Regions from separate parts of the Streptomyces sp. NPDC104367 genome, predicted to be linked through region 1. Evidence: riboswitches for the same ligand, from Rfam matches in the RefSeq annotation. Region 1 holds a riboswitch; the other holds the start of a gene.

Region 1 (4,143 bases):
CACCACCCTGCTGCGCGAGGTCACCACGGACTCGCTGGTCGCGCTCGGCACCGGCGGCCTCACCCTCGTCGCCACGGTCGTGATGATGGGGGTGGTCGACCCGGTGCTGCTCGCCGTCACGCTCGCGGTGATCGCCGGGGCGGGCACGGTGCTGGGCCTCATCGTGCCGCGCATCAACCGGGCGAGCCGCCGGGCCCAGGACGCGGTGGGCGTGATGGGCGCCTCGCTGGAGCGGGTGCTGGGCGCCCTGCGCACGGTGAAGGCCTCGGGCGCCGAGCACCGGGAGGAGCAGGCGCTGCACGCGGCCGCCGAGGAGTCCTGGCGGCAGAGCGTGCGCGCCGCCAAGTGGTCGGCCGCGGCGGGCAACACGGCGGGGCTGGCGATGCAGCTGGCGTTCATCACGGTGCTCGCGGTGGGCGGCGCCCGGGTGGCGACCGGCGCGATCGGGGTGGGCACGCTGGTGGCGTTCCTGCTCTACGTCTTCTACCTGATGTCGCCGATCCAGCAGGTCGTCGGCGCGGTCACCCAGTACCAGACCGGCGCCGGCGCGCTCGCCCGGATCCAGGAGGCGCTGCAACTGCCCGCCGAACCCGCCTCCGCACCGGCCGAGTTGCCGGCCCCCGGCGCCGAACCGGCCGCCGTCGCCTTCACCGACGTGCGCTTCCGCTACTCCGGCGAACTGCCCTACGTCCACCACGGGGTCAGCTTCGCGGTTCCGGCACGGGGCATGACCGCGTTCGTCGGCCCGTCCGGCGCCGGCAAGACCACCGTCTTCTCGCTCATCGAGCGGTTCCACGACCCCGAGTCCGGCGTGATCACCCTCGACGGCCGTCCCCTCTCCGACTGGGAACTGCCGCAGCTGCGCTCGGCCATCGGGTACGTCGAGCAGGACGCCCCGGTGCTGTCCGGCTCGCTCCGGGACAACCTGCTCCTCGGCAACCCGGAGGCGGACGAGGGCGCGGTGACGCGGGTGGTGAAGACGACCCGGCTGGACGGGCTGGTCGCGCGGCTGCCGCAGGGACTGGACACACCGGTCGGGCACCGCGGCACCAAGCTGTCGGGCGGTGAGCGCCAACGTGTGGCGATCGCGCGGGCGTTGCTGCGCCGGCCCCGGCTGCTGCTGCTCGACGAGGCGACCTCGCAGCTGGACGCGGTGAACGAGGCGGCCCTCAGGGACACGGTCGCCGACGTGGCGCGGTCGACCACGGTGCTGGTGGTCGCGCACCGGCTGTCGACGGTGACCATGGCGGACCGGATCGTGGTGATGGACGCCGGGGAGGTCCGCGCGGTGGGCACGCACCGGGAGCTGGTGGCGTCCGACCCGCTGTACGCGGAGCTGGCGGCGACGCAGTTCCTCGCCACCGGGCACTGACGCCGTCAAGGCGTCACGGCGTCCCACGGCGTCCCAATGTCACGGCGCCACGGCGGAGGGCCGCCCCTCGCGGGACGGCCCTCGGGATGCGGTCGGGACGGTCACTACCCGATACCCGGCACCAGGCCCATGACCGGCGCGGCCAGGTCGGTCACCTGGTGCAGCTCGCTCAGCTTGTGGACGTCGTTCAGTCCCTGCACCTGCTCCGAGACCTTCGGGATGCGGTCCTGGTACTCCACGGGGATGTCGCTGCGGGCCAGCGAGTCGAGCGTGCCGAGCGCGGTGAGCTTCCCGGGGTGCTGGGCGCTCGCGTCGGCCGCGTTCGCCAGCGGCGCGGCGAGGCCGGTGACCCCGACGGCCAGACCGACGGCGGCGACGATACGTCGTGTTGAGATCATGTCCTCAGCAACGGCCCCGGCGCCGGGCCGGACACGGGCTGCCGGCCGCCCTCACCCGTCAGGAGGAGCGCCGGCCCTGCGTTTGCCGAGCCCGGCGGGGCGGAGGACGCTCGTGGTGAGGGGCCCTCGCGGTCCGCTCCGCATCGGACCGCGGGCTCCCCCAGGAGGTCATCATGGGCACCGCGACAGGCTCCACCTTCGACACCGACACACTGCGCCGGGCCATAGAGGGGAACACCGGGAACACCCTTCTGTCGCTCTACGCGGACGACGCGGAGATCCGCATCGTCGACCGCAACACCCAGCCCAGCCGTCCCAAGGTCCTGCACGGCCGCAAGGACATCGCCGCGATGCTGGACGACGTCTACAGCCGCGACATGACGCACACGCTGGACCAGTGCATCGTGCAGGGCGACCGGGCCGCCTTCAGCGAGTCCTGCGAGTACGAGGACGGCGTCCGGGTGCTCGCCGAGTCGATGATCACGCTGCGCGACGGGAAGATCACCGAGCAGATCATGATCCAGGCATGGGACGAGTAGTCGCACGGACCGCGAGGGTCCAGGTCAGCTCCCGGTTGACCTGGACCTTCTCGGCGCGGGCCACGCTGGGACACGCCCGCCGCGCGCGTCCCCGGGCGTCGGTCCTGCTGCTGCGGGCGATCCTGCGGCACGCGCACCGCCGCGAGCGGCGCTGACCGGCTCGGTTACGCTGGGGGCGGACCGTGACTGGCGCTGAGGTGGAGCACCACCGGGGAGCGGTCCGCACTGTCGATGCCGTGCGCCTGGGCGATCAGAACCGATCGGCTCAGGAGTGTGCCCATGACCCAGGCCCGTCTCATGGACGGAACCGCCGTCGCCCGCCGTATCGTCGAGGAGAGCGCGCGGCGGGCCGCCGGTCTCACCGCACGCACCGGCGTCACGCCGTGTCTGGCGACCGTGCTGGTCGGCGAGGACCCCGCCTCCGTCACCTACGTCCGGATGAAGCAGAACCGCAGCCGCAAGGCCGGTATCGCCTCCCGGCACGTGGCCCTGCCCGCCACCACGACCACCGAGGAACTCGTCGGCACCCTGCGGGAGTTGTCGGCCGATCCGGCGGTGCACGGCATCCTGCTCCAGCACCCGGTGGGCGAACACGTCGACGAGCGGGCCGCGTTCGAGGCGATCGCGCCGGAGAAGGACGTGGACGGCGTGACCTTCGCGTCGTTCGCCGCCATGAGCTTCGGTCTGCCGGGCTTCGTCTCCTGCACGCCCGGCGGCATCCTGCGCCTGCTCGACGCGTACGGCGTCGACCCGGCGGGGAAGCGGGCGGTGGTCGTCGGGCGCAGCGCGATCCTGGGCAAGCCGGCCGGCATGCTGCTGCTCGCCCGGGACGCCACGGTGACCTACTGCCATTCCCGCACCCGGGACCTGTCGGCGGCCGTCCGCGAGGCGGACATCGTGGTCGCCGCCGTCGGCCGGCCGCGTCTGATCCGCGGGCAGGACGTCAAGCCGGGCGCGGTCGTGCTCGACGCGGGCTACAACGACGGGAACATCGGTGACGTCGACTTCGACTCCGCCGTCGAGCGGGCCTCGCTGATCACGCCGGTGCCGGGCGGTGTCGGTCCGATGACCATCGCCGTCCTGCTGGAGCAGACGGTCGAGGCGGCCGCCCGGCAGCTCGGGGTGTGAGGGTCAGCGCAGCCGGGCGCCGTACTCCATGACGTCCGCGGCCCGCACGCCGTACGCGGTTGGGCACCTCGTGGCGCCGTACGGCGGACCGGGGCCGGGAGCTGCGTCACGCGTACGAGCAGCGGTACCGGCGCTGCGCCGGCGGCGCCCGGTCTGTTTCCTGGGCCGGGCTGCGCCCTGCTCACCGCGGTGGTGCCGGCGGCGGGCGCCGGCCAGGACGTCTGCCGGGGGTGGACGACATGCCACTGGAGGTCGACGCCCCGGGTGTCGGCGGGCTGGGTGTCGCCCCGTGGCCGCGGCCGTGCCGGTGCCGCCGACGGGCACCGTGCCGAGGTCGACGGCGTCGCCGGTCAGGGCCGCGCCGGAGGGCCAGCAGGTGGCCGTCGCGGGTGTCGACGTAGACGCGTCCCCCGTCGGTGGCCGGTACCGAGAACTTCGAGGCCGTGCCGATCGGGGCGGACCGGAGCAGCTTCATGTGTCCGTCGACCGGTACGGCGCTGTAGGCGCGCAGTTGGGCGTTGGAGCCGCTGGAGCCGTCCGCGCGCACGGCCCAGACGACGGCCGAACCGGCGGTGGTGCCGGTGGAGGTGACGACCGGTGAGCCCGAGGTGTAGCCGAAGGTGTCGGTGCTGGAGCCGGTGTTGCTCAGCGCGGGCGGACCGGTGCCGGTGACGCCGTACCGGAAGGCGCGCAGCGGGCCGCGGCT
Region 2 (4,143 bases), on a different contig from region 1:
AGCGGTCCGGGTCCAGGCCGGCGGCGAGCAGCTGGGCGGCGGCGAGGCGGGTGTTGGCGCGCAGGTCCGCGGGGTCCTGCGGGATCGTGATCGCGTGCAGGTCGACGACCATGTAGAAGGCGTCGTGGGACTCCTGGAGGGCTACCCACTGGCGGACCGCGCCGAGGTAGTTGCCCAGGTGGAACGAGCCGGCGGTGGGCTGGATGCCGGAGAGCACGCGGGGTCGATCAGAGGCCATGCTCACCATTCTCTCAGAGGGTGAGGGTGGGAATGGCCCGGCGGTGGGAGGGCGGTCCCGGGGCGCGGGGGACTGCGGGCCGGTGATGGCCGTTCGCGCCCCGCGGCGGAGCCGCACACGGATGCGGCCCCGCGCCCCGGGAGGCAGGCCGGCTCAGCCGAGGTCGATCTCCGGGTACAGCGGGAAGCCCGCCACCAGGTCCGTCGCGCGCTGGGCGATCTCCGTCGAGACCTTCTCGTCCAGGACGTGGGAGGCCTTCGACGGGGCGCCGGACTTGGTCGTGCCCGGCTCGGTGGCGGCCAGGACGCGGTCGATCAGGCCCGCGACCTCGTCCATCTCGGCCGTGCCGAGGCCGCGCGTGGTGAGCGCCGGGGTGCCGATGCGGATGCCGGAGGTGTACCAGGCGCCGTTCGGGTCGGCCGGGATCGCGTTGCGGTTGGTGACGATGCCGGAGTCGAGCAGGGCCGTCTCGGCCTGGCGGCCGGTGAGGCCGTACGACGACTCGACGTCGATCAGGTTGAGGTGGTTGTCCGTGCCGCCGGTCACCAGCGTGGCGCCCCGGCGCATCAGGCCCTCGGCCAGCGCGCGCGCGTTGTCGACGATGCGCTGGGCGTAGTCCTGGAAGGCGGGCTGCCGGGCCTCGGCCAGGGCGACCGCCTTGGCGGCCATGACGTGCGGGAGCGGGCCGCCGAGGACCATCGGGCAGCCGCGGTCGACCTGGTCCTTGAGGGAGTCGTCGCACAGGACCATGCCGCCGCGCGGGCCGCGCAGCGACTTGTGGGTGGTCGTGGTCACGATCTGGGCGTGCGGGACCGGGTCGAAGTCGCCGGTCAGGACCTTGCCGGCGACCAGACCGGCGAAGTGCGCCATGTCGACCATGAGGGTCGCGCCGACCTCGTCGGCGATCTCGCGCATGATCCGGAAGTTCACCAGCCGCGGGTACGCGGAGTAGCCGGCGACGATGATCAGCGGCTTGAAGTCACGGGCCTGGGCGCGCAGCGCGTCGTAGTCGATCAGACCGGTGGCCGGGTCGGTGCCGTAGGAGCGCTGGTCGAACATCTTGCCGGAGATGTTCGGGCGGAAGCCGTGGGTGAGGTGGCCGCCCGCGTCCAGGGACATGCCGAGCATCCGCTGGTTGCCGAAGGCCTGCCGTAGCTCGGCCCAGTCGGCCTCGGAGAGGTCGTTGATCTGGCGGACGCCGGTCTTCGCCAGGAAGGGCACCTCGACGCGGTCGGCGAGGACGGCCCAGAAGGCGACCAGGTTGGCGTCGATGCCGGAGTGCGGCTGGACGTAGGCGTGCCGGGCGCCGAACAGCTCGCGGGCGTGCTCGGCGGCGAGGCCCTCGACGGTGTCGACGTTGCGGCAGCCGGCGTAGAAGCGGCGGCCGATGGTGCCCTCGGCGTACTTGTCGCTGAACCAGTTGCCCATCGCGAGCAGGGTCGCCGGGGAGGCGTAGTTCTCGGAGGCGATCAGCTTGAGCATCTCGCGCTGGTCGGCGACCTCCCGGCCGATCGCGTCGGCGACCCGCGGCTCGACCGCGCGGATCACGTCGAGGGCGGCGCGGTAGGCGGTGGACTCGGTGGACAGGGGCGCGGACTTGTCGGTCATTCGGGACCTCCGGACGTGGCGTTCGGCGTTCACGGTTGCGGCCCAGGCGCACGGCACTCGATCACGACGCGGGCCGCTCCCCGATGGTCGGTCCCATCCCAGCGCGCCAGTCACGGCCCGCTGGTCACATTACCGGGCACGCCGGGCCGGAGGGTCGTGGCGTCCACCAGTCGGGCAGGTGCAGAGGGTAGTAAAGGGGGGCATCTCGCCGCGTTCTCTGGAGTCGTCGTGACCACTACGGAAGCCCTCGTCGCCGCCGCCGAAGCGCACGGCGCCCACAACTACCACCCGCTGCCGGTGGTGATCGCCACGGCCGACGGCGCGTGGATGACGGATGTCGAGGGGCGCCGCTACCTGGACTTCCTCGCCGGGTACTCGGCGCTGAACTTCGGGCACGGCCACCCCCGGCTGGTCGCGGCGGCGAAGGCGCAGCTCGAACGGGTGACGCTGACGTCCCGGGCCTTCCACCACGACCGGTTCGCCGCGTTCTGCACGGAGCTGGCCGAGCTGTGCGGGATGGAGATGGTGCTGCCCGTGAACACCGGGGTGGAGGCGGTGGAGACCGCGGTGAAGACCGCCCGGAAGTGGGGGTACCGGGTGAAGGGGGTGCCGGCGGAGATGGCGAAGGTGGTCGTCGCGGGCGGGAACTTCCACGGGCGTACGACGACCGTGATCAGTTTCTCGACGGACCCGGAGGCGCGGGCGGACTTCGGGCCGTACACGCCCGGGTTCGAGATCGTGCCGTACGGCGACCTGACGGCGATGCGGGCGGCGGTGACCGAGAACACGGTCGCCGTGCTGCTGGAGCCGATCCAGGGCGAGTCGGGGGTGATCGTGCCGCCGGCCGGCTACCTGCCGGCGGTGCGGGAGCTGACCCGGGAGCGGAACGTGCTCTTCGTCGCCGACGAGGTCCAGTCGGGGCTGGGGCGGACCGGGCGGACCTTCGCGTGCGAGCACGAGGGGGTCGTCCCGGACGTGTACGTCCTCGGGAAGGCGCTGGGCGGCGGGGTGCTGCCGGTGTCGGCGGTCGTCGCGAGCGCGGAGGTGCTGGGGGTCTTCCGGCCCGGCGAGCACGGGTCCACCTTCGGCGGGAACCCGCTGGCCTGCGCGGTGGCCCTGGAGGTGATCGCGATGCTGCGGACCGGGGAGTTCCAGGAGCGGGCGGCCGAGCTGGGCGAGGTGCTGCACCGGCGGCTTGCGGAGATCGCCGGGAGCGGACGGGTGACGGCCGTGCGGGGGCGGGGGCTGTGGGCGGGGGTGGACGTCGATCCGGCGGTGGGGTCGGGACGGGCCGTCTCGGAGCGGCTGATGGAGCGGGGGGTGCTGCTGAAGGACACGCACGGGACGACCGTGCGGATCGCCCCGCCGCTGGTGGTGGAGGAGGAGGACCTGGAGTGGGGGGTCGAGCAGTTGTGGGAGGTGCTGAGCGGGTGAGGCACCGCGGTCAGCGTCCCGGCCGCGTCCCGTACAGGCCGAGTCCGGCCGTGGACAACTCGCCACCGAGGTGGGCGGGCAACGGCACCTCTTCGCCGTAGTTGCCATGGACGACGCTCCGGTACTCGCCCTCCCCGGGCCGGCCGAACAGCGACCACGTGCCGGTCCGCGGGTCGACCTGCAAGAGACGGGCGACGCCCGCGGCCGCGTACCACGCGGTCTTCTCGTTGATGCCCTTGAGCCGCTCGGACGGAGAGATGACCTCTACGGCCAGTTCGACCGCGTCGGAGTCGAGGAGCCACCCGTCGTCGTCCTTGAACGCACGGGGGCCGATGGTCAGGTCCGGGGTCGCGTAGTCGTCCGGATCATCAGGCATCGGAACGGACACGTTCTCGAACGCCTCGTACGAAGCCGAAAGGCCGGGGCGGACGGCATCGCGCAGGTCGATGACGATCCCGGCGCGCCTGCCGCTCGGGCTGGGCGACATCACGAGCGTTCCTCCGATGATCTCAACCTTCATGCCGGTGGCCTGCTCGATGCTCTCGGCGGCTTCGCGCAGGTGCCCACGGCGGACGGGAATCGGGTGATGAGCCGGGGTGCTCAAGGTGCCACCTCTTTCGTTGCCTGGCCGAAGCCCCCACGGGGAGTGTCTGCACGCTCACGCGACATGGTTCGCACTGTACGGCGGGGGATCGGGGGCAGGGATCTCAGCGATCACCGAACCGAGTGACCGTACCTGGTGATCCCAGCGGGCCGCCGTCCCGTACGACCAGTGGCTCCGCGGCGGGCACCCGCAACGCCGGGCCCTCGTCCAGGCCGAGCACGACGGTGGGACCACCCGCTGCGTCGGGCTCGGCGCGCAT

What was found. Region 1 has a riboswitch for ZMP and ZTP ahead of ACZ619_RS07810 (bifunctional 5,10-methylenetetrahydrofolate dehydrogenase/5,10-methenyltetrahydrofolate cyclohydrolase). Riboswitches for the same ligand answer to the same signal wherever they lie in the genome.
Region 2: linked by a shared signal. The riboswitch ahead of ACZ619_RS33825 (glycine hydroxymethyltransferase) and the one ahead of ACZ619_RS07810 (bifunctional 5,10-methylenetetrahydrofolate dehydrogenase/5,10-methenyltetrahydrofolate cyclohydrolase) in region 1 are both predicted to bind ZMP and ZTP.

Annotation. Positions count from the first base shown of each region.
Region 1 covers NZ_JBVJND010000004.1:114,565-118,707, reverse strand. Annotated here, with positions in the region: gene ACZ619_RS07830 (ABC transporter ATP-binding protein) at 1-1,372, shown strand, start outside; gene ACZ619_RS07825 (hypothetical protein) at 1,477-1,770, opposite strand; gene ACZ619_RS07820 (nuclear transport factor 2 family protein) at 1,944-2,309, shown strand; gene ACZ619_RS07815 (hypothetical protein) at 2,297-2,464, shown strand; ZMP/ZTP riboswitch at 2,482-2,564, shown strand; gene ACZ619_RS07810 (bifunctional 5,10-methylenetetrahydrofolate dehydrogenase/5,10-methenyltetrahydrofolate cyclohydrolase) at 2,589-3,437, shown strand; gene ACZ619_RS07805 (hypothetical protein) at 3,619-4,143, opposite strand, start outside; gene ACZ619_RS07800 (hypothetical protein) at 4,083-4,143, opposite strand, start outside.
Region 2 covers NZ_JBVJND010000028.1:125,442-129,584, reverse strand. Annotated here, with positions in the region: gene trpS (tryptophan--tRNA ligase) at 1-238, opposite strand, end outside; gene ACZ619_RS33825 (glycine hydroxymethyltransferase) at 392-1,846, opposite strand; ZMP/ZTP riboswitch at 1,880-1,970, opposite strand; gene rocD (ornithine--oxo-acid transaminase) at 2,075-3,280, shown strand; gene ACZ619_RS33815 (Uma2 family endonuclease) at 3,291-3,884, opposite strand; gene ACZ619_RS33810 (ATP-binding protein) at 3,988-4,143, opposite strand, start outside.